2 regions of the Paraglaciecola sp. T6c genome follow, and region 2 is predicted to be linked to the other one. Evidence: predicted binding sites of a transcription regulator. Region 2 holds the regulator's gene; the other holds the start of a gene.
What was found. The regulator FliA, encoded in region 2, starts transcription of late flagellar genes. The targets are predictions, from matches to a motif close to CTAAAGNTNNNNNNNNNNNNGCCGATA.
Positions count from the first base shown of each region.

Region 1: the regulator FliA is predicted to act here: its motif matches at 3,483-3,509, upstream of PATL_RS20655 (DUF5610 domain-containing protein).

Region 1 is NC_008228.1:4,842,243-4,857,199, reverse strand. Features, by position in the region: gene PATL_RS20675 (hypothetical protein) at 1-220, shown strand, start outside; gene PATL_RS20670 (acyl-CoA desaturase) at 410-1,537, opposite strand; gene fabR (HTH-type transcriptional repressor FabR) at 1,697-2,296, shown strand; gene trmA (tRNA (uridine(54)-C5)-methyltransferase TrmA) at 2,293-3,390, opposite strand; gene PATL_RS20655 (DUF5610 domain-containing protein) at 3,539-4,972, shown strand; gene PATL_RS20650 (LuxR C-terminal-related transcriptional regulator) at 5,049-5,687, opposite strand; gene cmoA (carboxy-S-adenosyl-L-methionine synthase CmoA) at 5,959-6,690, shown strand; gene cmoB (tRNA 5-methoxyuridine(34)/uridine 5-oxyacetic acid(34) synthase CmoB) at 6,726-7,697, shown strand; gene alr (alanine racemase) at 7,712-8,839, opposite strand; gene PATL_RS20630 (D-amino acid aminotransferase) at 8,849-9,706, opposite strand; gene PATL_RS20625 (CvfB family protein) at 9,879-10,712, shown strand; gene PATL_RS20620 (OsmC family protein) at 10,748-11,143, shown strand; gene PATL_RS20615 (cystathionine gamma-synthase family protein) at 11,236-12,477, opposite strand; gene PATL_RS20610 (lysophospholipid acyltransferase family protein) at 12,474-13,106, opposite strand; gene PATL_RS20605 (S1 family peptidase) at 13,232-14,488, shown strand; gene PATL_RS20600 (FHA domain-containing protein) at 14,479-14,957, shown strand, end outside.
Region 2 is NC_008228.1:3,647,767-3,662,723, forward strand. Features, by position in the region: gene PATL_RS15480 (DUF938 domain-containing protein) at 1-367, opposite strand, end outside; gene metH (methionine synthase) at 443-3,067, opposite strand; gene PATL_RS15490 (homocysteine S-methyltransferase family protein) at 3,156-4,208, opposite strand; gene metA (homoserine O-acetyltransferase MetA) at 4,247-5,173, opposite strand; gene PATL_RS15500 (DUF2802 domain-containing protein) at 5,487-5,891, opposite strand; gene PATL_RS15505 (chemotaxis protein CheW) at 5,928-6,422, opposite strand; gene PATL_RS15510 (chemotaxis protein CheW) at 6,446-7,309, opposite strand; gene PATL_RS15515 (ParA family protein) at 7,306-8,085, opposite strand; gene PATL_RS15520 (protein-glutamate methylesterase/protein-glutamine glutaminase) at 8,154-9,293, opposite strand; gene PATL_RS15525 (chemotaxis protein CheA) at 9,318-11,582, opposite strand; gene PATL_RS15530 (protein phosphatase CheZ) at 11,595-12,338, opposite strand; gene cheY (chemotaxis response regulator CheY) at 12,370-12,753, opposite strand; gene PATL_RS15540 (RNA polymerase sigma factor FliA) at 12,801-13,529, opposite strand; gene PATL_RS15545 (MinD/ParA family protein) at 13,526-14,392, opposite strand; gene flhF (flagellar biosynthesis protein FlhF) at 14,389-14,957, opposite strand, start outside.

The DNA.
Region 1 (14,957 bases), 1.2 Mb from region 2:
TACCACATTTGCTATTGACGGTTCATGTATCGCTAGCAAAATTCAACAAAATGTTAAGTTTCGTGAAATGCAGTCAGACATCACTCAAAGAACGCAAGTGCAAGATGCCAATGCAATTGCGACAATCCAATTTTTTGAAAAAGACATGCGTATCAATGTCATAGCCCACAAAGATGCATTAGCTGAGTCAGAGTTATTAGTGCTCAACGTCGCTGAGTAATAAGGCTGTGCTAGGTTAACCAAATACCTGAATCGTTCAATGTAGGGATAAGCTCACATTGAACGGTTATTTTTAGCCCTTAACTTACTGTTTGGCTAAGTCAATTTTTTAATACTTCAGTTATTCCACTTCTTATAAAACCACTTTATCTATCATACAAAAAAGCCCCCTTGTGGGAGCTTTAGAATACTAAGCCATTTGATATTTTACTTGATACAGCTGCAGCCATTTTTGCTTTCGTAACTCTAAATTGTATTTGAGTTCGCGGTATTTAAAATCTAGTTCTAGTTTCTCGTAATTACGCTTCAATTTATGTTTGCGAATTTCCATTAAGCGTTTTTTAGTGGCGTACATTTCGCCCATTTTATGCAAGATTGCATCATATTCCTGCTGTAAACTATGTAATATCTCATCGGCATTTGGAAGCACAGATAACTTCTGTTGTGCGCGCTGCAATTGCATCGCCATCTTCGCTTTCTCAATACGTTCTTCTGGGCAGCGGCGTAAGTTTTTGGTCCAGCCTATAAACGACAGCCCTCGTATTAGCCATTTAGTTGGATCAAACTGCCACCATTTAATGCCATTGCGGTAATCATATTCAAATATGTGGTGGTAATTATGGTACCCCTCACCAAAAGTGAAAAAAGCTAAAATGTCATTATCGCGGGCTGTATTTTTATCTGTATAAGGTTGACGTCCCCAAATATGGGCAAGAGAATTAATAAAAAACGTCACATGATGGACAACCACTAGGCGGAAAAAACCAGCAAGCAACACCATACCAAGCACATCACCATTCAACCAACCTAATGCCATTGGAATGCCAAAGTTAGAAATAAGCATGATGGGAAGGTAGTACTTATGCTGCCATACAACGACCTTGTCTTTTTGAAGGTCTTTACAATTACTATAATCAGAATAGCGGTGTATCTGATATTCGCGAAGCATCCAACCCATGTGTGAATACCAAAAGCCACGCTTGGCCGAATACGGGTCTTTATCGTTGTCGTCCACATGCCTGTGGTGGATCCTGTGATCAGAAACCCAATGTAATATGCTGTTTTGAAGGGCCATTGCTCCGCCAATAGCCAGTACGACTCTGACAAAGGTATTCGCTTCATAGGCTTTATGCGCCCACAGCCTGTGGTATCCAGCGGTGATAGACATCCCTGAGAAGTAAATAAGAATAATACACGCAGCGATCTCTGCGCCATCAAACCCTTGGGTTAGAGCAACGTAAGGCACAAGAAAGAGTGCGACTAGTCCAGTAATCACAAAGACTAAAACATTAGTGAGAATTAAACGGGGTTTTTCCATTACAAAAAGCAGTACTTTATTCAGCTTACACTTGTACGCTAATTTATCTAGCAAACGCGTATTTAGCAAGCTATTTCTTGTATTGAACCTTATTACTTCGTGCTGATTCGCGTTAAATATGGATAATATAAAGGAATTAATATTCAAAAGGGGCGTAACGTGAGTCGTCAAGAACAAAAGCTTAAGACGAGACGAACCATTATAGATGCAGCTTTTAGTTTACTGGACGAGCAAAGAAGTTTGTCTAGCATCAGCTTGCGTGAAGTAGCTCGCGCGGCTGGCATCGCACCGACCTCATTTTATCGACATTTCAAAGACATTGACGAGCTTGGTTTAACATTAGTCGATGAGGCTGGCTTAAACTTAAGGCAGTTGATGCGTCAGGCTCGATTGCGGATTGCCTCAGGTGGGGGAGTGATAAACACGTCGGTGGATACGTTTATGGAGTTCATTTGCGCCCATAGCAATGTTTTCCGGTTGCTGCTTCGTGAGCATACCGGAACGTCTTTGGCATTTCGTGCCGCTGTATTACGGGAAATTCAGCACTTTATTGTTGAGCTAACAGATTACACTATGAGCACAACAGGGTTGCCCTATCAGTATGCGAACTTACAAGCAGAAGCTATGGTTAAACTTGTTTTTAGTGCGGGTGCAGAAGCGTTGGATTCAGGCGCTGAACAACAAGCAGTGTTGGCTCAGCGCGTTAAGTTGCAGTTGCGATTTATCGCTAATGGGGCGAAAGAGGCCGCCGGCGTTTAGCGCTTTTGCAAGTAAACTCCTGATTCCACATGATGTGTATATGGAAATTGATCAAAAAGAGCAAATCGAACTACATTATGTGTTTCGCTCAATACTGCCAAATTATTATTGAGTGTCTCAGGATTACACGAAATATACACAATGTTTTGATACTCTTTGATCATGTCTAGCGTGTCGTCATCAAGGCCAGAGCGTGGGGGATCCACTAAGACTGTTTGGCAATCGTAATCCTGCAAATTGATACCTTCTAAACGCCTAAAGCTGCGTTCATTGTTTAGTGCTTGCACAAATTCTTCGCTCGACATCCTTAAGATAGTCACGTTTTCTATGTTGTTTAAACGGATATTATCTTGCGCAGCAGCAACCGAAGATTTAGATATTTCGGTTGCTAATACTTGTCGAAAGTTTTGTGCCAGAGGAAGACTGAAATTCCCTGCACCACAATACAATTCGAGTAAATCGCCTTGGCAATCTTGAGTAACATCTAACGCCCACTCAAGCATTTTGCTGTTTACCCCAGCATTTGGTTGCGTGAAGCTATTTTCAATTTGCTTAAACGTGTAGAGTCGGTCATTCACTGGTAGCGTTTCTATCACATAATCTTTGTCTAACAGCACTTTTTGCTTTTTCGCGCGGCCAATTATGTCGATTTTAAATTCATCTCTTAACAATGCGCGCAATGCTTTTGCTTCTTTTAGCCACTCATCTTCCAAAGGTTTGTGATACACCAAGGTGACTAATATTTCATTGGTTAGGGTACTCAGATAATCGATTTGGAATAACTTTCTACGTAATACTTCGTTCTTTTTTACTAATGACAATAACTTCATCATCACTTCATTGATAACGATACTGGCAGGGGGAAACTGATTTACTGCATACTTTTGCTTTGTTGATTGGTCAAACATGACATGATCTAAGTTATCTCCGTCGTGCCACATCCTGAATTCCGCACGCATCCTATAATTCAGAGGTGCTGATGAAAACGCCTCTAATGCTGGCATCGAAAATGTTTTGAAAGCCTGTTGCACGCTATTAACTTTTTGAGCGAGTTGTTGTTCATAGTCCGCAGGGTTAATTTCGGTTGGGCGCACGGCAATTCTCCAGATGATGTTATTAACGAGCGCGGGATTGTAAGTGTTTTCAGCGCTTGTGCAATATTAGTTTTTGATTGCGATGAATTGTACTAAATTTAGCCAGCATGCGGCCGATAACCTAGTTGAGGAAAGTGAGGTGGCACAAATGAATATTAATGAAATTAAGGCTTTCATGCGTGAAAAGCCGGCGCACTTGGGGGAGGCAAATAGCTTTCAGAACCAATTGCGTGATTCAGGTCTTGAGCAAGCAAGCACACTGGCGGGTGATAAGGCGTCCTTGAGCGGCGCATTATCATCTCATAGTTTTTTTGCAGGCCAAGTATTAACTAATTCCATGAACCACAGTGTATCGGTTGGGGCAAGCAAACTTCAGCTTAGAGTACCCCAGCAAGCTGACGAGGAAGAGACGAATAAAAGTTTATTCGACTTTGAAGAGGTCGCTCGCAATGTGTTGAATTTTGTAGGTGGTGCAATCAAAAATGCTCAAGGAAAAGGCGCTGACGACGATGCTTTGAATGCTCTTTTTGAGCAAGCTCGTTCGGGGGTATTAAAAGGCATTGGCATGGCTGAAAAAGATCTCGCCGGAGTGATGAATGATGACATCAAAAATGGGATTAGCCGAAGCCAAGAATTAATAGATACGGGATTGCAAAAGCTAAGAGATTCGATTTTCTCAGAAACTCAAGAAGCGAGCGATGTCGGCACGTCTAACGTTTCGTTGGAGAATCAAGTGAACTATCAACGCCGTGACACGGGTGAGTTACGTATTCGTACGTTGGATGGTGACGAAGTTAACATTCGCTTTGAAGACTTGGAAAGCTTTGAGTTAAACCAAAAGTTGCTGGTAAAAGTTGAAGAAGAACAAGTGTTTCAGCAGCCAGTAGAGCCATCGAAACCTCAATCGGTAAACAATGCACAAGATATAGCCGAAAACGACGTGGCTGATGAGCCGAACCTTGATAGCGCTGAGCAAAAGGGCGTAACGCAATCTTCAGTACAAGAAAGCGATGATGCAAGTAACAACGTGACAGCTAAAGTCACTTCAACGCAACGTTATGAGCACATTAGCAGTAATGCACTGTCTTTCACTTTGCAGGGGGAGTTAGACGAAGACGAATTAAAGGCGATAGGTACATTGGTTGCTGACGCCAGCGATTTAGCTGATGAATTCTTCAACGGTGATATTGAGTCAGCATTCAATCAAGCATTAAAGTTGGGATATGATGAAAAAGAGCTAACCGGTTTTGCTTTACAATTAACTAGACAAGAGCAAACCCAATCTATTCAGGCGTATGAATCGGTTTCTCATTTCAGTGAAGATGACCCTAGAGGAGACCCTAATAAGACGGTTAAACCGGTCGCGCATTATCTAGATAAAATGCTGGATGTTTTTGAGCAATCGAGGCAAAAGCTTGAAAGCGGTGAACAGTATGACGATTTGATTAATGGATTGATTAATCAAATGGGCGATGTTCACACACCAGATTTAATTTCTGCAATTCAACGTTTTCATAGTTTTAATCAAAAGCTATTGAATGGTTTACCGTTAAACTTCTCAGGAACTAACCAGAGTGAATAACTCGCTGGAGCGATAAAAGTTCGGAACAAGATAACGTTAGTCACTAAAGGTGACTAACGTTATTTAGAGGTGGGGACTAATCTTCTAAATTTAACTTTTTAAGCAGCAATACTGCTTGAGTTCGAGTATTAACTTCTAGTTTTCTAAATACTGCACTGATATGCGCTTTAACGGTCGCTTCAGTGACATTTAATTCGTGAGCAATTTGTTTATTTAATAAACCATCATGGATTAGCTTTAACACCTGAAATTGCTTAGGCGTTAATTCTGCAATTCGTTGCGCTAAGTTGAGTTCTTCACCGTCAATTTGGGCAATCTGTGCTTTTAACTCTTCAGTTAACCAAATTTCACCGCTCATGATTGTTTTCAAGGCATCAGCAATCATCAAAGTAGGGCTGGACTTAGGTACAAAACCTTTTGCGCCGAAGCTCATCACGTACGAAACAACTTCAATAGAGTCACTAGCCGAGACTACTGCGACAGGAATTTCAGGATAATCCTGAGTGACTCGAATTAAACCATAGAAATTCTCACATCCAGGCATGTGCAGATCGAGTAATATTAAATCGATATCTGGGTTTTCATGGAGCGTCATTAATGTAGAGTCGAGCGAGTCGGATTGCAAAATCTCAATATCTTCAAACAGTGGACTTAGTGCACCCACTAAAGCTTCGCGAAATAGCGGATGATCATCTGCAATTAAAAACTTTGCCATTTATTTGCCTTCAATAAATAATTCAATATTAAGTAACAAGACTAATACTTTAGTCTTGATTAATGAAGGGATTAATTAACTTCCCTGCAATTTATGTGACACATTCTATCAGAAGGCGTAAGTATGATGTAACAAATACCTCATGCAGTTTGTTTATATCAGAAAAATTTTTACGATCCTCTTAATCCATGGTGCAAATAGACAAGAGAATTGCGTGGTTTAGTGGCTGCGGGTAGAATTACGCTAATTTTCCACAATCATTATCAATTACATGCAATCAAGCAAAGACGCCATTTATTCACAACCTCAACAGGTAAGTGATTTCCGCTTCGATGATACCGTAGCAGAGGTTTTTCCAGATATGATCCAGCGCTCTGTGCCGGGTTATAACACCATCGTCGATGCAATTGGGCAATTGGCTGGACGCTACGCTACAAACAATTCCAATATATACGATCTCGGTTGCTCCCTCGGCGCAGTTAGCTTAGCAGCGGCAAAATACGTAGTGGCTGATAACTGTAGTATCATTGCAGTGGATAACTCTGAAGCTATGGCTCAGCGGTGTGCCCGGCACGTAAAAGCGTATAAAGCGAATACTCCCATAGAGGTGATTTGCGATGATTTACAAAATATCCACATCGAAAATGCATCAAGTGTGGTAATGAACTTCACATTGCAATTTATCGACCCCACTCAGCGTGATCAGATTATTCAGAGCATATACGATGGCTTAGCACCGGGTGGAATTTTCATACTTTCAGAGAAGCTTCGCCACGCATCAGAGCAAGGGAATGAGTTACTAATTGACCTTCATCATGAGTTTAAAAGGCGCAATGGTTATAGCGAGCTAGAGATAAGTCAAAAGCGTGAATCAATTGAAAACATTTTGCGGGCTGAAACGTTTGAGGCGCATCAAACCAGACTACAAAATGCTGGTTTTGACGATGTCGTATTGTGGTTTCAGTGTTTTAACTTTGCCTCCATTGTCGCGATCAAAAGCTAACACTTTTTTATTTATTTACTTTACAGGCGCCGTTCATGTCAGTCCCTTGGTTCAACCAGTTTTATAAAGAAATTGCCGACTCCCCGCTAAGTGCTTGGTTAGAGCTTCTTCCCGGGCAAATTTCTACCTGGCAAAAAGAGCAGCTACACGGTGATTTCAACAAGTGGGTAAAGCTGCTTGGCAAGCTGCCTCAGACTCATCCTAGTGAAATTGAGCTCAAAGAGAGGGTTGAATTTGGGCTGCAAAGCGAGATAAACGAGTATACGCAGAAGCAAATTATAGGCTTACTTAAGCAGTTTATGCCATGGCGTAAAGGGCCATTTCATATTCATGGTATTCATATTGATACAGAGTGGCGGTCCGACTGGAAATGGGAAAGAGTACAACCGCATATACAGTCGTTAGAAAATCGTTATGTTCTTGATGTTGGTTGCGGCAGTGGCTACCACATGTGGCGTATGCTAGGAGAAAACGCCAAAATGGTGGTGGGCGCGGACCCTTCTCAGTTATTTTTGATGCAGTTCCAAGCCACTAAGCATTTTAACCCCGACCCACGCATTCATTTATTGCCCGTAGGTGTTGAGCAGCTACCTGAAAAAAATGCCTTTGATACGGTTTTTTCAATGGGGGTACTGTATCACCGAAAAAGTCCACTCGATTTTTTACAACAGCTAAAAAATCAGTTGCGACCCGGTGGCGAGCTCATTCTCGAGACACTTGTAGTTGAGGGAGATGAAAATACTGTATTGATGGCCGGGGACAGGTACGCTCAAATGCGCAACGTATGGTTTTTGCCTAGTACAGATGCCTTGTGTTTATGGATGAAACGACTGGGCTTTAAAAATGTGCGCGTGGTAGATTTAGCAAAAACTACGATAGAAGAGCAGCGCGCAACGCAGTGGATGGACAGTCAATCTTTGGTTGATTTTCTTGACCCGAATGATCACTCAAAAACCATTGAAGGCTATCCTGCGCCCCTGAGGGCCGTTGTTGTGGCTGAGCGATAGCATATGCGCTCAATTTACTCGTTAATAAATACCCGTTTGGCGCGCGTTGGCATTCGGGTGACTAATTCATAGCCTAACGTATCCGCCCAAGCGGCCACGTCATTAACCGGTATATTCTTGCCCCAAAGCTCGACTGGGCTGCCTTCACTTATATCGGTTAATTGAGTGACGTCAACGCACAACATGTCCATCGAAACACGACCCGCTAACGGCGCTATCTGGCCATTGACCATAACAGGGGTGCCAGATTTAGCCGTTCGAGGGTAACCATCACCATAACCTGCCGCCACAGTGGCGATAATGCTTGGTCGCTTCGCTGTCCATATTGCGCCGTACCCTACTGACTCGCCAGTTGCGACGCGTCTCAATGCAATCACTTTTGAGCTAAAAGTCATCGCCGGAATGAGTGGTAGAACGTTGATATCACTTTGGTTGAAGGGACTAATACCATACAGCATGATCCCTGGGCGGTTCCAAGTGCTGATGCTTTTCGGTGTAGCAAGTAGGGCAGCTGAATTGGCTAAGCTACAACCTGCGTATGACGGCTCCGCCGATACTTTTTCAGCAAGCTTTTGTATTGACTGTATTTGACTCAGCAGTAAAGGGTGATCGGGGTGATCAGATGTAGCAAAGTGCGTCATAAGCATAACCGAGCACACATTCTTACTGGATGCGAGTTGAGTATAAGCCTTCAATGCATCTGAGACAGGTATGCCTAGGCGATGCATACCAGTATCAACTTTCAACCATACTTTTATGGGCTTCGTTAATACTTGGGCCAGCAGATCTTCAATTTGCTTTTGGTTGTGAATAACAATTTGTAGGTTTAATTCATTTACAACACTCAATTCACTAGGACAAAAGCAGCCTTCAAGCAATAAAATGGGCGTCTTTATATGGTGTTGGCGCAAACTTACGGCTTCTTCAATACTCGATACCGCAAGTAGAGCGGCTTGGCCATTAAGAGCGCGCGCTGTTGCTACTGCGCCGTGGCCGTAAGCATCAGCTTTGATGACCGCAAGAGTATTGCTCTGACGGTCGTTGATGGAACTTTCCAAGGCGTTAACACCCAGAGCATTTGCATATGCGAAGTTTTGACGGATAGCATCCAGATCTACCGTAATCGAAATAGGGCGTGGCATTAACGGCCTTTAATATTGATATTTATATTGGCTAAACAAGGCTTGTGCTTGCAACCATACATCACCGACAGAACCGTTACCCACCGGAGTACCATCAAGCGTTACAATAGGAGCCACTTCTTTGGATGAGCTGGTCAGCCATAATTCATCCGCATCACGTACCTCGTCCATCGTGATAACACGTTCTTCAACCTTAAATGAGCTGTGCTCACGTAAAATGGCTAACAGCAACTTTCTAGTAACACCTGGTAGCAGTTGGTTATCCAAAGCGGGAGTAGCGATCACGTTATTTTTGACCATAAATACGTTGCATGAGCTTGCTTCGGTAAGTTCCTGTTGTTGATTAAACAGTATGGTTTCTTGCATACCAAGATCTTGGCTTTGTTGATAATGCATAACATTGCCGAGTAACGAGGTCGATTTAATATTGCATCGCTTCCAGCGCAAATCTTCACTGCTGGTAACATTGAACGCTTTTACACCTTCTTTGTCTGGTGTCGGCGCAGGCGGTATCTCGAATGAAAAGGCAAATACCGTTGGTTCGACGCCTGTCGGATATGCATGAGCTCGTTTGGTGTCAGTGCCGCGACTAACATGAAGATAAATTCCGCGGTTACCGGTCTCGTTCTTTGCGATCAACGTATGAATGATTTCTTGCCAGTCTTCTACTGTGTAATCAAGTTGAATGCCGATAGACGCCAAACCCGATTGCATACGTTCAATATGAGGCATAAAGCCAACAGCTTCACCTTGATAGGTAGGTACCACTTCATAAATGCCGTCGCCGAATAAGAACCCGCGGTCCATAGGTGAAATTTTAGCTTGTTCTTGGGGGAGATATTCCCCATTTAAAAATACGATGCTCATAGTTAAGACTCAAAAAAATAGCATTGGAAGAAGGGCTGTTGAATGCGGATTATGCCACGAATTTTTATAATGAATTAAGCTACTTTGTTAGCAAATTTGAATTTTTACCGTGAATATCCTTCATATCAGGTACAATAAGGTTCGCTTCTATTGCTCAACACAGACAGGTTTTATGCTGCAAATTGGTAAGTTCAACTCATTAAACGTAATTAAACAGGTACCCTTCGGATTTTACCTTGATGGTGGAGACGATGGTGAGGTTCTGCTCCCCACTAAGTTTGCTGCCGAAGATTGTAAGATTGGTGATACCTGCCACGTCTTTATTTATCACGATAGCGACAGTCGCTTGATCGCCACCACGCAAACACCTTTGGCTGAAGTAGATGAATGCGCCTTCTTAAAGGTGGTGAGTGTAAATAATGTAGGTGCGTTTTTAGATTGGGGTATCGATAAAGACATTCTGGTGCCCTATAGCGAGCAAGACTTCCCGATGGCAGAGGGCGTGTCTTACGTAGTATTTGTGTATTTTGATGATGAAACAGGGAAGGTTGCTGCTTCCACGCGTTTACGTGACTTTTTATTTGAAGAAGGTCAGAACTTTGCGCCTAAGCAAGAAGTCGATTTATTGATTTGTGGCCGCACTGATATGGGATACAAAGCGGTGATAAATGGCAGTCACCTAGGTTTGATATTCAAAGATGAAGTGTTTAAACCTTTGCGTATGGGTGAGCGCACTAAAGGGTTTATTAAACGTATCCGTGAGGACAACAAAATTGATCTGTGTTTTCAATTTCACGATGATGGCGCACGCAAAGATTTGGCAGAACAAATTATTGACGATCTCGAGGCCCATGGCGGTATATCAACTTTAACGGATAAAAGCTCAGCGCAAGAAATATCAAAGCGCTTCAATGTCAGTAAAAATGTATACAAGAAGGCGCTAGGCGCTTTATACAAGCAAAAACGCATATTGCTTGATAAGAGCAAAATCACCTTAATTAAATAGAATGTAAGCAGTAGTTATTTGCAGTGGAGTAAAAAATGAAAGCGACCGTTAGTTGGCAGTCAGATATGAAATTCGTTGGTGAAACTGACACAGGAAAAACCATCGAAATGGACGGTGATGGCAGTCAGGCGACCCCTATGGAAGCCGTATTATTGGCCGTTGGCGCGTGCTCATCTATTGATGTAGTAGAAATTCTTAAAAAATCACGCCAAGGGATTACCGGCTGCGAATGTCAACTCGATGCTCAGCGAGCAGATGAAGCCCCAAGAGTGTTTACTGAGATTCATGCCCATTATGTTGTCAGTGGCGAAAACCTAAGTGAGAAGCACATTCAACGTGCCGTTCAACTGTCAGCTGAAAAATACTGCTCAGTCATGTTGATGTTAGAAGGAAAAGTTAAGATCACGACCAGTTTTAGTATACAGCCCTAGTTAGAAATCCGAGTACCGTAAACGAGTTGAACAAGGTCGCTATGTTCAACTCGTCATTTATTCATCTCACCAATAAAGTCAGCTGAGACGATTTACACCAGTGCGGTAAAGGCTTGTTCGAAGTCCGCAACAATATCGTCTACATCTTCAATACCGATCGAAAAACGCAGCATATTATCATTAATACCCATATCGGCTCTTTGCTCGGCAGTGTTCTCAAAGTAAATAGTTTGGGCGACGGGTAAACCTAAAGTACGGGTGTCCCCTAAATGTGTTGCGCACAACACTAACTTAAGCTCATTTAAAAATGCGAGCGGGTCGATATGCTCAGCTAGGTCGATACTGACTATTCCCCCATAACCTGTGAATAGCTCTCGCGCTATATAATGTTGTGGGTGGTCCGCTATACCCGGATAGTAAACGTGCTGAACGTGTTCATGACCATGTAAGTACGTCGCCAGACGCAGCGCATTTTGGCAAATTCTCTCTACCCTCAAAGCCAGCGTTTCAAGACCTATGGATATGCTGTGGGCCGCATCAGGAGATAACGTTGCCCCCATGTCTCTAAGGCCGCGTTTCTTAATTTGCGTCAGTCCCCATTGCTGGGTATCCGCTGTGCGGTAAATAGGTAATATGTTGTTAAACCCACTCCAGTCGAATAAACCAGTGTCGACAACGACACCGCCCAGCACATTAGCGTGCCCTGATACATACTTAGTTAATGAAGCGATAGTCAGTGAAGCCTTGACGCTTTTGGGATCAAAAATATTGGCAGGCGTCATGGTGTTATCAACGATAAACAGCAATTTTTGTTCGTTACATAACTGACCTATGGCACTTAAATCAGATACTTGGGTGGCAGGGTTGGCTATGGTTTCGGCATACACTAATTTGGTATTTGGCTTTATAGCTGCAATCACGTTTTGCACATCTGTTGCGTCAACGAAGCTGATCTCTATACCCAGTCCTTGTAATGTGCTGGCAAGGCTGCTGGTATTGCCAAACAAAAATTGGCTCATAATGATGTGGTCGCCAGCGCGAAGCAAACTTAAAAACGTTGCACTGATGGCTGCCATTCCCGTAGAAAAGGTAATGGCACCCACGCCACCTTCTAATTCATTAAGAATATTTTGCAATGACACACTTGATGCAGAGGATGAGCGTGAATATACGTGACCTGCTGCTTTGCCTTGAAATACATCGACTAGGTCTTGCGCGTTATCAAATGCAAACAAAACGGAATTATTTGTTGCTTGATGCACCGCTCCGTTTTGCGGTTTATTGATTACTCTATCTGCGTGTACTAAACGGGTGGTAAAACCTTTGTCTTTCAATCTTTGTCTCCGCTTGGGGGCGTTAAGTTGGTCGCTACTTCATCAGGGAATTTAGCATGCACAGTGTGATAATGCTGATAAATGCGTTGTAGTTCTAATGGTATATTTTCACTTATTGTTAGCACAGGGCCTAATTCAATTCGCTTTTTCTTATAATCAAATGCGACTAAGAACACGGGCATGTCAGCTTTATAAGCGATGTGTAAAAAGCCTGTTTTCCAATTTTCGCGTTTACCGCGCGTCCCTTCAGGGGCGAGGCACAGAATCATGTTATCTGCTTGGCGAGCTTCTTCCGACATTTGTTCTACCATGCCATGTGCTTTTTGGCGCTTTATAGGTAGCCCACCCCAGCGACGGAGTAACACCGAAAATGGTGGAATAAATAAGCTGCTTTTCGCGAAGAAAGTAATTTTAAGCTTTAGTGTAAACGCGACGGCTATTCCGATCACGAAATCCCAGTTCGAAGTATGTGGAGCCACGGCGATTATCATCTTTTTGTGTTTGGGAAATTCACCACTAAATTGCCAACCCATAAGTTTAAGTGTTGCTCTGCCGATCGAACAACTAAAGGCGTTACCAATGCGCGGTAAATCTTCACTTAACTCAGGAGTATTTAATTTGCTAGCCATTTCTTTCTTAGCTGTACCACTTTACACTAGATGAATGATCCGTCATGTCATCGGCATTGTCGAGTGCCAATCCTACTTATGCACTCCTGCGGCTCCAAGATATAATAAAAAAGGAATATAGAATTTTGAGATATATGTTTTTCGCGCTGGCCTTATACAGCGCAATGGGCTTTGCTCAGCAGACGGCGCAAAATCTTTTTAGCCATTACCAAAGTGCACTATATCAAATTCGAATTATTGAATTGGGTTCAGGTAACAAGTCTTCAATTGGCTCTGGGTTTCAAATAAATGACTCAGGTGTGCTGGTAACGAATTACCACGTTGTCTCTGAATTCGTTTATTTTCCTGAAAAATATCGTATTGAGTATCTCGCTGCTGATGGCTCTGTTGGTGATTTGTCGCTGGTTAACATTGATGTGGTTAATGATCTTGCGTTAGTGCAGGTCAAAAGTGGAAGTAGCAGCGCGGGTTTCTTCTCATTATCTGCCTCATTACCCGAGCAGGGTAGCAGCATATACTCACTTGGTAACCCGCATGACTTAGGCATGATTGTGGTACCAGGTACCTTTAATGGCATTAAAAAGAACAGTTTCTATCAGCGTATTCATTTCACTGGCTCGATTAACCCAGGCATGAGCGGCGGTCCTGTTGTGAACCCTGAAGGCCAAGTTGTTGGTGTCAATGTCGCAACAGCGGGTAACCAAATCGGCTTTCTAGTGCCCTTGACTAAAATCCACACATTAATTGACGCAGACGATTTCACCCCGTTAGCGCCAGACGATTACAAGAAGGTTATTGCCTCTCAGCTAATGGTGAATCAACAACGTTTGTTTGAACGCCTTGAACGGGGTGTATGGAAATCAAATGAATTAGGCGGCGCGAAAATACCTACCCTAGAAGGCGCATTACTTTCTTGTTGGGGAGACTCAAACAGCGCGGATCAAGAAGCGTTATATTTGTCAGTAGAAAATAGATGCAGTTTAGATGAAGAAATATTCCTTCATGGCGGTCTTCGTACTGGCGGTATAGAAATAGAGTTTGAATGGCTTGAAAGTGGCGAATTTGGTGCACACCGCTTTTATGACTTCTTTAGTGGCAGCATTTCAGGTGCTGGTGCGGGTAATCAAGCTAGCAAAAATGATGTGAGCAACTATCAATGCAAACAGGATATTGTAGCCAATACTCACGATGTTAAAACCAAAAGTATTTTATGTTTAAGGGCATATAAAGAATTCGCACATTTGTACGATGTTTTATATATAGGAGCCACATTGAACCACGAGTCTCAAGGGTTGATAAGCCACTTTACCCTAGCTGGGGTGAGTCAGGAATCGGCTACGCGGTTTACTAAGCAATTTGTGGGAGCAATAGCATGGCAATAGTGCTTGAGTTGCTTTCACGTAAAGACCAAACATTAAAATACTTTAAATTTAATAAGTCAGAGATTTTGGTGGGTCGTGATCATCATTGTGATTTGCGTTTGGAAGACCCTTATATCAGTGCCGAGCATGTGCGCATAACGCAAGACAGCCAAGATCAATCTATCTTCTTTGAAGATTGCCAAACGATAAACGGCACGTTGGTAAATAAGCAGTCAATGACGAGCGGTAAACTGCACGGTAACGATATTTTAAAACTGGGTCGTACACGCTTAAAAGTCGTCAATACGAATCAGCCAGTGTCAGCCGCTTTACCATTGAGCCAGTTAGAAGAGAGTTTGAATTGGTTGTCCAGTAGTGCAGTGGCGATTTTGCTTACGTTAGCTTATTTAGTGTTGTCCATGGTGTTTGAGTTCACCAATAGCGTTGAAGCCTACAATGTATTTGACATGTTACCTAAAGAGATGGGGCA
Region 2 (14,957 bases):
CTTTAGCTACTGTCTGCATCATGATCTCAGCTTCATGAGGTTGCATAATGTGAGTGGTGTTCGCGGTATATACGCAATCAACGCGGCTGACAGGCCAATTATCAGCCCCGACTTGAAACACCACAGGTTGGTATAGATTAGGTGCCGGCAAGTCATCGAGCCAGGCTTGAATACTAGGGTGGTTATAGGCTAAATCACTGGTTTGCCAGTTTAAGTGGGGTAACTCTGGGGCAAAATACACGGCATGCTGGCCTGTGCCAGAACCAATTTCGAGTAAATGACGACGATCTTTCAATGCGCTTTTTAACACCGCTAGGATCGGTAGGCGGTTATTTTCGCATGAGGGACTATAACGTTTTTCAGTCATCTTACTATGAATATCCTTGTGCAGGTTGTACTGCAATAGCATTGGCTAATGGCTAAAAGCACATCGAATACAGTACTAAGCATGTAGATTCGGGCCTAACCATTTCTCAGCTTCCAACTCAGTCCAACTTTTACGCGTCGCGTAGTCGAGCAACTGATCTTTTTGGATCTGTGCAACAGCGAAGTAACGCGCATCGGGATGAGAGAAGTACCAGCCCGAAACGGCAGCCCCTGGCCACATGGCGTAACTTTCGGTCAATTTCATACCTGTGTTCTTCTCGGCATCAAGTAAGTCCCAAATGGCTTGTTTTTCAGTATGCTCAGGACACGCCGCATAACCTGGTGCAGGGCGAATACCTTGGTATTTTTCACGAATGAGCTCTTCGTTACTCAGAGATTCATCCGGTGCAAAACCCCAGATTTCTTTGCGTACTTTCTCGTGTAAATACTCAGCAAAGCCTTCTGCAAGACGATCTGCAAGGGCTTTAACCATGATCCCGTTGTAGTCGTCACCATCGGCGATGTAGGCCTCAGCGAGTTCGTCTTCGCCTATACCTGCGGTCACTGCAAACGCACCAATGAAATCCGCTTTTTGCGATGACTTAGGTGCAATAAAGTCACTTAAACAGTTATTAAAGCCTTTGGCCTTTTCTGTTTGCTGACGAAGGTGATGACAGACTTCTCTAACATGAGTGCGCGTTTCGTCTGTATAAACTTCTATATCATCTTCAACCCTATTTGCAGGGAAAATCCCCATGACACCTTTCGCTTGCAGCTTTTTGTTTGCACACAAGTCATCAAGCATAGCGTTGGCATCATCGAATAACGACTGTGCTTCTTTACCGACTACGTCATCTTGTAAAATTCGAGGATACTTGCCAGCCAATGACCATGTTAGGAAAAACGGTGTCCAGTCTATGTAAGCGCGCAGCTCTGTCAGCTCTACAGACACGGTTTGAACACCTAATTGTTTAGGTACAGGCGGTGTGTACTGGCTCCAGTCGAAGTCAAAGGCGTTAGCTCGGGCTTGCTCTAAGGTGACGGGACGACTGCGAGGCTTCTTACGGGCATGTTGCTCTCGAACCACGTCATATTCTTTGGAAATTTGCTCGGCGTAAGCAGGCCGATGCTCTTTTGATATCAGCTTTTGGCAGACACCAACAGCACGACTGGCATTGGGCACGTAAACCACGGGTTGATCGTAATTCTGTTCAATTTTGACTGCGGTATGCGCTTTTGATGTGGTTGCACCGCCGATAAGCAAAGGTAAATCCAGACCGAGACGTTGCATTTCTTTTGCCACGTATACCATCTCATCAAGGGATGGGGTAATAAGCCCAGACAAACCAATCATGTCGACGTTTTCGTCTTTGGCTACTTGCAAGATCTTAGCGCAAGGCACCATCACGCCTAAGTCGATAATATCGAAGTTATTACACTGCAAAACCACCCCAACAATGTTTTTACCGATATCGTGAACGTCACCTTTTACCGTCGCCAACAAAATCTTACCGTTCGAGCTGCCAACTTCCTTGGTGGCTTCAATGAAAGGATTTAAATAAGCCACTGCTTTTTTCATGACTCGTGCAGATTTAACCACTTGAGGCAGGAACATTTTACCCTCACCGAATAAATCCCCTACTACATTCATGCCATCCATTAATGGCCCTTCAATTACGTGTAGCGGTTTTTCTGCTTGCTGACGCGCAAGCTCGGTATCTTCATCAATGTAATCAGTGATACCGCGCACAAGTGCATGCTCTAGGCGCTTATTCACTGGCAGGTCGCGCCATTCGAGGTTCTCTTTTACTTGCGCTTTACCATCGCCTTGATATTTGGGCGCAAGTTCTAAAAGCCGGTCAGTGGCATCAGGATGACGGTTGAGAATAACGTCTTCAACCGCGACTTTCAGCTCGGCTGGGATCTGGTCATACACTTCAAGCTGACCCGCGTTCACTATGCCCATATCCATTCCCGCTTTTATGGCATGAAATAAAAACACTGAGTGCATAGCTTCGCGTACTGGATTATTGCCGCGAAATGAAAACGACACATTTGATAACCCACCAGATATGTGGGCATGAGGTAAACCTTGTCTGATTCTGCGCGTGGCATTAATAAAGTCCACAGCATAATTATTGTGCTCTTCAATCCCCGTGGCAACCGCAAAAATATTCGGGTCGAAAATGATATCTTCTGGAGGAAAGCCTATTTTTTCTGTTAATAACAGATAACTACGCTGACAAATTTCAAATTTTCTATCTTCGGTATCCGCTTGCCCTGCCTCATCGAATGCCATTACAACGGTGGCTGCACCATAACGTTTCAGTAATTTAGCTTGATGTAAGAAGTTTTCCTCGCCTTCTTTTAAACTAATGGAGTTAACAATGGCCTTACCTTGAACACACTTTAAACCTGCTTCGATTACTGACCATTTTGATGAATCAATCATAATCGGTACGCGAGAGATGTCAGGCTCTGAGGCAATCAAATTCAAAAAGCGCGTCATTGCTGCTTCTGAGTCCAACATGGCTTCATCCATATTGATATCAATGATTTGTGCGCCGTTCTCCACTTGTTGACGAGCAACATCTAGTGCTTTTTCAAAATCACCTTCTAGAATAAGGCGTTTAAACATGGCGGATCCGGTGACGTTAGTACGTTCGCCAACATTGATAAAAGATGCACTTGCTTGGGTCATAGGTTACTCAATTTACTTAATTTCATTCACTTGCCATTTCACTAAGCCAAAACTCGTCATGGCTCAATACCACTACTTCAATCCGTATTTAGTGTACAAAGGGCTCAAGCCCAGAAAGACGTAGTTTAATTTCATGTTTTGGGATGACGCGCGGGGCAACGTCTTTAACCACGTTGGCGATAGCGGCGATGTGCTCTGGAGTAGAACCGCAACATCCTCCCACAATATTGACGAGGCCTGATTGCGCCCACTCGCGAATATGCTCAGCCATTTCATCACTCTCAAGGTCATACTCGCCAAATTCATTAGGTAAACCGGCGTTGGGGTGAGCGGATACCAAACATTCCGCCACAGTAGATACTTCATCAACATACTGACGCAACAAATCTGGCCCCAAAGCACAATTAAGACCGAACGAGAAAGGATTTGTATGGCGCATTGAATAATAGAAAGCTTCTGCGGTTTGCCCAGATAAAGTTCGACCTGAGGCGTCAGTGATCGTGCCTGAAATCATTATTGGTAACGTTTTGCCTAATGACTCAAAAACAGTGTCTACGGCGAATAAAGCTGCTTTTGCATTTAACGTATCAAAGATGGTTTCCACCATAATCAAATCAGCGCCCCCCTCTATTAAGCCATTCGTCGCTTCTACATATGCTTCAACGAGCTCGTCAAATGTAACATTTCGCTCCCCTGGGTCGTTCACATTAGGTGATATTGAAGCAGTGCGACTTGTTGGGCCTAACACTCCGGCCACAAAGCGCGGTTTGTCAGGTGTCAGCGCTGTGAATTTATCAGCGGCTTTGCGGGCCAATTTAGCCGATTCTATATTTATCTCTTTGGCCAATGACTGCATGTTGTAATCAGACATGGATATTGTGGTGGCGTTAAAGGTGTTTGTCTCGATGATATCCGCACCTGCGGCTAGGTATGCACAATGAATATCAAAAATAGCGTCAGGCTGGGTAATCGTTAATAAGTCATTATTGCCCTTAACATCACTATGCCAGTCGGCGAATCGTTCACCACGATAGTCATCTTCTTGAAAGTCATGCGCTTGGATCATAGTGCCCATTGCGCCATCTAAAACGAGGATCCGTGATCGTGCGGCGTCTAGTAATGCTTGTTCTGAGGTTACCATTGACACATTTTTTCCTTTAAAACTGATAATAAATAGGTCTAAGCTTTGTTCGACAATGATGCTAAATCATAAGGCGTATTCTGATACACGTAATAGTTTAACCAATTGGTAAACAGCAAACTACCGTGAGCACGCCAAGTAACTAAAGGCCCTTGTGCCGGGTCATCGTCAGGATAGTAATTTTCTGGCATGTTGGGGGTTAATCCCGCTTTTAGGTCACGCTTGTATTCTTGATCCAACGAATCAGGATCATATTCAGGGTGTCCCGTGACGAAGACCAATCGTTTGTCGTCTGAGGCAACTATATAAGCCCCCGTCTTTTCTGAACTAGCTAACACACTAAGTCCTTCAACCGACTCGTAGTCTGCTACGCTTATTTCACCATAACGCGAATGAGGGGCATGAAATACGGGGTCAAAGCCGCGCATTAGTTCGTTATGTTCATCCTTCACTTGATGAGCAAATATCCCACTGAGCTTTTCGTCACGCAACCTACGGTTTTTACCGTGGAAGTGATATAAGGCAGCGTGTGCAGCCCAGCATGAAAACAAAGTGGATTGCACATGGCGCTGAGCCCATTCCAACACCACTTTCATTTTTTGCCAATATTTTACGTCGTCATAATCCAACAATGCCAAAGGCGCACCAGTGACAATCAATCCGTCGTATTGCTTATCCGCCACATCGTCAAAGTTTTGATAGAACGCCTTCATATGAGATTCAGGGGTGTTCTTTGGCGCTTGATTGTCGATGCGTATCAAGTCCACATTGATTTGTAACGGCGTATTGGATAAAAGACGCAAGAACTGCACTTCTGTTTCCATCTTGTTGGGCATTAAATTCAAGATACCAACTTCCAACGGACGAATGTCCTGCATGGCAGCACGATCGGTATCCATCACAAAAATATTCTCACTATTTAGAATGCTTTGTGCAGGTAATTCTGTCGGAATTCGAATAGGCATAGTGGCTCCAAGATGTGTTTAGATAGGTTAAATCTGGAGCAAAACGCCGTAAATGTCAACATCTTTACGTCTAGACGTCTAAACGTAAAAACTGCTTAAGTTCAAAAGAGCATAACCAAGTGCTCCTGTGTTTATCATTTCAACATTTTATGGAGAGACACGCTGCGTTGCGAGATAATTAAATCGATGCACTAGGTGATTAAGAGGAGAATAACCGTGTAGAAAAGCAAGTTAACGCCAAGCAAAAACCGCAAACTTTACCTTAGGGATAATACGATATGGGCACCTGCAACGTAACTTGCTCAGTTGAATTTTAGCGTTTATGTAGATTGTAGATTAGTTCAGCTTCGGCTTTTGGCATATCACATTCGTGCATCAAATCTTCAACTGAGTAACCACTGGCCACCAATTTAGCCGCTTGTTGGTACAGGCGACTTTGGGGATCCTGACTGGCGAGTTGCTCTTGTTGGCTAGCGGTTTGTCTTACCGTAGCAACGAGTGCTTTTATCTTGTCTCCCATGCCAATGCTGCCCACGCGCACTTCCTGCAACTCTTGTTGGTTAGCAAGCAATTGCTCTTGTAATTCGCTCAACGATTCTTGTTGCCACTCATTCTGACGCTGCAATAAGGCAATACGTTTCGCCAAAACGGCGAAAGCACCGATAAATAATAAAATGGCGACCACAATAACCACGTAAATCAGATGGCTTATTTCCACAATTGCGTCCAAATCAGTTAATAACGAAACAGAGCATTAAATATTGGTTAACTCTTCCCACTCTTCATCACTTAAGAGTTTATTCAGATCGACTAAAATAAGTAACTCACCTTCTCGATTGCTTACACCTTGAATAAATTTGGCACTTTCTTCTGTACCTACATTAGGCGCGCTGTCTATTTCTGATGAGCGCAAATAAACAACCTCAGCAACACTGTCTACTAAAATGCCCACTACTTGCTCGTCAGACTCAATAATGACGATACGTGTGTTGTCCGTTAAATCTGTTGGCTCCAAGCCAAAGCGCGCACGAGTATCGATAACCGTTACCACATTACCTCGTAAGTTTATGATACCTAATACGTAATCTGGAGCGCCAGGAACAGGGGCAATCTCGGTGTGACGTAATACTTCTTGAACCTGCATAACATTGATGCCATAGGTTTCTTCCCCTAGCTTATATGTTACCCACTGCAAGACTTCATCGTTTCGATCAGATGGTACGTTATTTGATGTTTTGTCATCACTCATTTTTAATACTCCAGCAGCAATTGCTAGTTGTCTTTACTATTCATACCCTGCTGCAAAAGTGAAATTAATTGCTTCACGTTTACCAAGGCACACATCTTTTTCTTTACCATACCGCTAAGCCAAGTGCGCTTTCCGTCAAACTTGCGCCACTTAACATCTTCAGCTTGTAAGGTGATGGTGTCAATAATACGCTCACACGCCAAACCCCAACCGCTGCTATCTAGCATGATAAGATATTGATTTTTAGCTGAATCCGCCAGCTTTTCATTACATTTTTCAGGCATAACCCACATTGCAGTGTCGACAACTTTCATTTTTTCATCACGATGAAGCATCACACCTTTAAACCAGTTCGGTTTACCAAAAATAGGCGTAACATCAGCTAACTGGTGGATCCCGCCAAGCTCAGTAAGTGGCAGTGCCAGAGACAACCCGGCCACTTCGAATATAAGTACTTGAAATGCTTCATGATAAATACCTGTATCTTTAGCTACAGGGTTATCCGCGTTTTGGCTTTGCTTATTAACGGCACCGTCATTATCTACCGTGTTGACCGTCACGCTCTCGTGTTGTTCGTGGCTGGGAAGTTCGGCGTCCTTTAGACTGTGTTCAAATACTTCATCGCTAGCAGGTTGCTCGTCGATACGTTTAGCCAGCACGTTATCGCTATCAATTTTTGCAGGCTCAAGCACAACTTCACTGGAGACTGAACTAGTCAGTTCTGTATGCAACACTGAGGCAGAGTCGAGCAACTGACTGACATGCTGCAACGACGCGTTTTGCTCAATCTCTTCGGTGAGTGGCCCATCTTGCTCGACATCTTCGATAAGTAAGGAAGACAAATATTCTTCCATAACGCTTTTTTTGCCTGGCGGTTTAGCATTCATTTCGCAGCCCCTAACAAACGTAAATGACGCAACAAACTTGTGTACGCTACCACGCCTCGTGCTTTAGGCGCGTGAATTGAAGGTAACGCGTGGTTTGAACTGGCGTCTCTAAACTTAGTATCGATAGGAATTAATCCCTGCCAAACGTTATCACCATGGGTTTCTCGTAATGTGTGATAGGCGCCTATTGCCGCTTTTACGCGTTTATCAAACATGGTCGGCACTATGGTATAGCGAAACTCCTTACGTAATGACTGCTGCATAATGTGCAACGAGCCAAGCATTCGCTCTAACCCCTTGAGCGCTAAAAATTCGGTTTGAACTGGAATAATCACTCGGGTAGACGCAGCCAACGCATTGACCATGAGTACACCTAACACAGGCGGGCAATCAATTAACGCGTACTCGAACTCATCTTCGATCAACCCGAGCGCTTTTTTAAGGGTTAACCCCATGCCACTTTGATTCCCTAGCTTGCGATCTAATGTGGCTAGCGCCATGCTAGCAGGCAAGATGAACAGCGAGTCAAGTTTAGTTGGGCATAAGCAATCTAAAACAGCGCCTTTGTCTAAAGGCCCTTCGTGAATAAAGATATCGTATAAACTGCGTGATAATTCGTCAGAGTCAATACCAAAATAGTAACTTAAGGACGCATGGGGATCGGTATCGATTAGGACGACCTTTGCTCCACGCTGCGCAAGCAAACCACCTAGGGTGACTGTTGTCGTAGTTTTACCAACGCCCCCTTTTTGGTTTGCTACTGTCCATACTTTCACGATAAATACCTTTCAGTCGCCTGCTGTTTTTTTAACTCTCTATCGAAAGTGTCAAAATACGTCAGTTTCTACGCCATCTCTTTTAAAATATGGCTTTCAAACGCATCTATAGAAAACTCTTTTTCAGCGATACCTGCATTCATTACAGCTTGTGGCATGCCATATACTACTGAGCTTAGCTCATCCTGCACCCAAATTTTTGCACCTTTACTTTTTAGCTTGCTGGCGCCAAGTTTTCCGTCAGAGCCCATCCCTGTGAGTATGACCCCTAAGACATCACCGTGATATACATGCGCAATTGACGCAAACGTAATATCAACGCAGGGCTTATACAGTATATCGGCACTGTCTGGTGCATCATAAATTCGAAAAGAAACACGTTGACTATCGCCCTGAACGGTCATTTGACGGCCACCAGGTGCTAAATACGCGACGCCTGCTTTAACTTCTTCACCGTTCATCGCTTCTTTTACAGTCAATTGCGACAACTGATTCAGTCGCTCTGCAAATGCCTTAGTAAAGGAGCCCGGCATGTGTTGCACAATAAAGATAGGATAAGGAAAATTCTTTGGGACAGCTGTGAGCACTTTTTGTAGAGCAACCGGCCCGCCTGTGGACGTGCCAATCGCTAAGCAGCGATACTTTTTACCCGACGGAATACCACTGGACGAAGAATGATAAAGTGGGGCTCCCAACGGAATACTACTGGTCGCTTGCACTGAGCGTTTAGCAGGATTTCGACTAACCGGCTTATTGAACAAAATCGCTTTAGGAGGGGCCACACGCACAGAAGCGGGGCGCAGTCCGTGTTGCTTTCTACACAAGCTTTTGACCCGAGATTGCAAAAGCGCAACGGCATCTTGACGATTTGCCGCGATATCTTCGAACTTCTTGGGTAAGAAGTCCATTGCGCCTGAGTCCAGTGCGTCCAAGGTGGCTTTAGCACCTTGAAGTGTCAATGAAGAAAACATAATGATGGGGACGGGTTTACGGGCCATTATTTTTTTGACGGCAGTGATCCCATCCATGATAGGCATCTCCACGTCCATAGTGACTACATCAGGATTAAGCGTAGCGACCATCTCAATTGCTTCTTGACCATTTCTGGCCTCACCTATGACTTGTAAACTGGGGTCTTGCTCTAGAATTTCTTTTACACGGCGCCTAAAAAAAATCGAATCATCAACAACTAATATCTTGTATGCCATGTGTATTTTGTAAAAACCTCGTGTTTAACGCGCTTGTCGAATGGCATCGGCTTTTTTCTTAGCATAATGCTTTAGTAGGCCTGGAACATCTAGGATCAACGCAATCCCACCATCACTGGTAATCGTTGCGCCAGCCATGCCAGGAGTACCTTGTAGCAATTCATCTAATGGCTTAATCACCACTTCTTCTTGACCGATGAGCGCATCAACCACAAAACCGAGTTGCTGGGTACCAATTTGCACGACAACAACATGTCCCTTAGCGCGATCTAGCGGGATTGGCTTAGCATTTTTGCGTACTAACCACTCGCGTAAATAGAATAATGGGATCGCTTTGGAACGAACGATTTTTGTTAATTGGCCATCAACTGTATTGGTTTTACTCATATCCATGTTGATAATTTCGTTTACCGAGCCTAATGGTAATGCGAAGGTTTGATCGCCAACCACTATCATAAGAGTCGGTAATATTGCCAAAGTCAGTGGCACTTTAATTTCTAGCGTGGTGCCTTTGCCCAGCACAGAATCGATATTGACCGTACCATTTAGCTGGTTAATTTTGGTTTTCACCACGTCCATACCAACGCCGCGGCCTGACACTTCGGATATTTCAGTTTTGGTCGAGAAACCCGGAGCGAAAATTAAATTGAATGCTTCTTCATCTGTCATTCGAGCCGCGGCATCAGCATCTAATACGCCTCGAGAAATAGCTATTTCTTTAAGCTTATCAGGGTCCATGCCTTTACCGTCATCGACTATGCTCAGCAAAATATGATCACCTTCTTGAGAAGCTGATAGCTTTACCGTACCTAAAGATGGCTTGCCCGCTGCGACCCGATCCGCTGGCATTTCTATACCATGATCCACTGAATTTCGTACTAGATGCACCAAAGGATCAGCAAGGGCCTCGACTAAATTTTTGTCTAAATCTGTTTCTTCACCCTCTAGTTCAAGGGTAATTTCTTTCTTCAAGGTGCGCGCTAAGTCACGCACGACTCGAGGAAAACGCCCAAACACTTTTTTGATGGGCTGCATGCGCGTTTTCATCACGGCGCCTTGCAAATCGCCGGTGACCACGTCTAAATTAGCAATCGCTTTTGACATACTTTCGTCGTTGACGGATAAACCTAAACTAAGCAACCTGTTACGCACTAATACCAACTCACCTACCATATTCATGATTTGGTCTAAGCGCTTGGTATCCACCCTAACCGTCGTTTCCGGCTGTGGTGCTGCGGGACGCTTTTCCTCACGCTTAGAAACAGCCGACTTTTCCGCCGCCCCAGGGCTTTTAGCAGGTATATTGGCTTGGCTAGAGGCAATGCTGGGCGCACTCGACTTAGTGTCGTTACTTTTATCAGTGGCTTTTTCACTTGCGGATTGCGACGGCGTGTTATCAGATACTGCCGACGTTACTGGAGTGTTTGGCGCTTTACTTGTTTCTCCGTTAGCTTCTTTTTTGGTAACAGGCCCTTGCCCTTTACCATGGAGCTGATCGAGTAACGCTTCGAATTCATCATCACTGATATCTTCTGATTCAGAATTTGTGCTTGCTACGGGCGCGTCAGTCGATTCAGAGGGAGCGTCTTGAGAGCCGCCAAACTGCCCTTCTCCATGAAGCTGATCGAGTAACGCTTCAAACTCATCATCACTAATATCGTCACCATCACTACTCATATCAGCGCCACTGGAAGACTCTGTGGATTGTGGCGGCTTAATTGATGGTGATTGCGATGCTCCTCCAACGGGATTACCTTCACCGTGAAGTTCATCAAGCAAGGCCTCAAACTCGGATTCGTCAAAGTCATCCGAATTTGTTTTAGGCTGAGATGCCGCTTCACTGGGCGCCTCGATTACTGGCGTTTCGATAATTGGAGGCGCAGCAACTTGGTCTTGCGCCTCTGGCTTACTCAGGCGATGCAATGTATCTAATAACGATTGCTCTGCTGCTACCAAGGGTTTGTTCGATTTTACATCTTCAAACATGGCGACGACTTCGTCGGTTGCTTGAAGAATAATATCCATTAACTCTGGCGTTAATGAACGTTGGCCGTTACGCATGACATCGAATACGTTTTCAGCGCCGTGACAAATATCGACTAATTCGGTTAACGAAAGAAAGCCCGCGCCACCTTTAACCGTGTGGTAGCCTCTGAAAATCGCATTCAGTAAATCCGAATCTTGCGGATTATTTTCCAACTCAACCAGCTGTTCTTGAAGCTGCTCTAGTATTTCACCCGCTTCTACTAAAAAATCCTGAAGGATCTCCTCGTCAACATCAAACCCCATATTGTAACGCCTCTAAAATCCTAAACTTGACAGTAAATCATCAACATCATCTTGATTAGATGCGACGTCGTCACGGTTAGCTGCATCGAGAATTGGGCCTTCCGCTTTAACACTATCGGCTTGTTTATCAGATATATGAGGAATTTCCGCTGACTCTGATCCACCGAACATCGTTAACATATGCACTAGGCTGTCTTCTACTTCTTTAACTAGTTCAATGACCCGGCGAATAATTTGCCCTGTGATGTCCTGATAGCCTTGAGCTAGTAGCATCTCGGTTAATAATGCGTTTAATTTTCCAGACTCGTCCTTGCCCTCTTCTAAAAAGGTGTCGAGGCGTCTGCACAGGGCATTGAATTCGCCCAGCTCTAACTGACGATTAAAAAGCTTCTTCCACTCAGGAATGATTTCGTTCATTTCAGAATTGAGCTTTTCGGCAATGGGCATGCAATCATCGACTAAGTCCATCGTGCGATTCGCGGCTTGCTCAGTGGTTTCAATAACATACGTGAGCCGCGTTTTAGCGTCAGGGATCTCTTCATTCGCTAAATTAGCAATACGTTCATCGAGTTGAAAGTTATTCAAAGAATCATGAAGTTGGCGAGTTAATTTACCTACCTCTTCGAACAGTTCGACAGAATTGGTGTCATTGACACTATCGAGAAGCTGCTGAGCGCCTTGATTATTACCACTTTCAAGTAAAGCGACTAATTGCTTTGCATCTTCTAGCTTCATGGGGGCTGGATGTGAGGTCATAAGGCCTTCCTTATCGTTGAGAAAAGCCTGACTAACCTAAGCGTTCAAATATCTTGGCCAACTTCTCTTTAAGGGTCGCAGCAGTAAATGGTTTGATAACATACCCATTAACACCAGCCTGCGCCGCCGCTACAATTTGTTCTTTTTTGGCTTCTGCCGTTACCATTAACACTGGTGTGTGTTTAAGGTTTTCGTCGGCACGGATCGCCCGCAATAAATCAATTCCTTGCATGCCTGGCATGTTCCAGTCAGTCACTACAAAATCAAAATCACCTTGTTGAAGCATAGGCAATGCGGTACTGCCATCATCCGCTTCTTGAATATTAGTAAAACCTAGATCTTTCAATAGGTTCTTGATGATGCGACGCATTGTCGAGAAATCATCAACAACCAAAATTTTCATATTCTTATCCAAAACTTTCTCCGCTCGAGGCAAAATCAAAACATTTATATGTTATTTGTTTATTCTTCAATACGCCAAGTCTGCATTTTACTTTTTAGTTTTAGCATAGCTTGACTGTGTATTTGGCTAACACGTGATTCACTCACGTCTAGAACTTCACCTATTTCACGTAGATTCAATTCTTCGTCATAGTACAATGATAATACGATTGCTTCACGCTCAGGTAAGGTTGTAATGGCATGGGCTAAGGCTTTTTGAAAAGAGCCTTGGAGCAAATCTTCAAACGGAGTATCAGAGCCTTTAGTTTGCTCTGTTGTCACCACATCTTCCGATACCCCTAAATCTTCCATGCCAATAATTTTACCTGCATTCACTTCACCAAGCATTTGGTGATATTGCTCAATGCTGACTTCAAGTTTTTTGGCTATATCTACATCTCTGGCGTCACGGCCTGTCTCACGCTCAACTTTATTAATGGCATCCGTTATCGCACGGCCATTTTTATGCACAGAGCGTGGTGTCCAATCACCTTTTCGAATTTCGTCAAGCATAGAGCCGCGAATTCGAATACCTGCAAAGGTCTCAAAACTCGCACCTTTGGTGCCATCGAAGTTACGAGACGCTTCAAGTAAACCAATCATACCGGCTTGAATGAGATCGTCGACCAATACGCTGGCGGGTAAGCGGGCAATAAGATGATGAGCAATGCGCTTTACCAATGGAGCATGACGCTCCACCAGTGCATTTCTGTCATCTAACTGCTGATACGCAGCGGCTTTACTGTTCACCGAATATCGCCCACGGCTTTTTTGGCCACCAACTGCTCAAGGAAGAACTCTAAATGCCCTCCTGGCTGAGAAGGCACTGGCCAACCTGCTGCCTGTTGAGCTAGCTTTTTAATAGCGATAGCCGCTGGCGAAGTTGGATATGCTTCAACAATCGCTTTTTGCTTACGAACCGACTTACGAATATTTTCATCAAACGGTACAGTGGCGACTAGTTCTAAGGCCACGTCTAAAAAGCGGTCGGTGACTTTTGTTAACTTATTGAACAGCTCTTGTCCTTCTCGCATATTGCGCACCATATTGGCGACAATTTTAAAACGAAAAACACCGTGCTCTTTATTCAAAATTTTGATCAATGCATAGGCATCTGTGAGAGATGTAGGTTCATCACACACTACCACTAGGATATCTTGCGAGGCACGTGAGAAACTTAAAACCATATCTGAAATACCTGCCGCAGTATCAACAATTAATACGTCAATTTGCGAGCGCAGCTCACTGAATGCTCTAATTAAGCCTGCATGTTCGGTTGGAGTGAGTTCAGTCATTGACTGACTGCCAGAGGTTGCTGGCGCAATTTTAATCCCGTGGGGACCTTCAACAAGGACTTCGTCTAGAGTGCATTCCCCTGACAATACATGTGAAAGGTTTTTCACCACACGTAAGCCAAGTAACACATCCACGTTGGCTAAGCCTAAATCTGCGTCTAATACCATGACTCTCTTACCCTGCTGGGCCATAGAGATCGCGGTATTTAACGTGACGTTGGTTTTACCCACGCCGCCCTTACCACCGGTAACGGCGATCACTTTAATTAATCGAGATTGATTCATTCTTCTTAAGCTACTCGCTTGGTCCTCAATCATACTGCCACTGCTGCGTTATTTAGTGAGTTACCACTAGTATGAATTAATACGTGCTTTTTATAAAGCTTAGCGGCGCTGGTTATTAAAAATTTTGCATCTGCCACTTTCAAGTCTTCCGGAACCTTTTGGCCATCGGTAATAAAGCTCACGGACAATTTGTGCTCGATGGCCGCACTAATTGCCTCTCCAAGACTGTAGCATTCATCTATTTTGGTGAAAATACAACCCTGTAAAGAAATCTGTTTGTAAGCAGCAATGGTTTGCTGCATAACTTGATATTGACTGTTGGCTTGCATGACCAAATAACTGCTGATATTCGCCGTTGTACTCTGCTTCAACGTTTCTAACTGCTTGATCAGTCTAACATCTCTTTGCCCAAACCCTGCAGTATCAATAAGTATAAGGCGCTTATTCCTAAACTGGAATAACAGATCTGATAACTCTTCAGCGTTCTGCGCTTTTTTCACCGAGCAACCAATAATTCTGGCATAGGTAGAAATTTGCTCGTAAGCAGCGATTCGATAGCTGTCAATGGTGATCAAGCCGACATTTTGAGCACCGTATT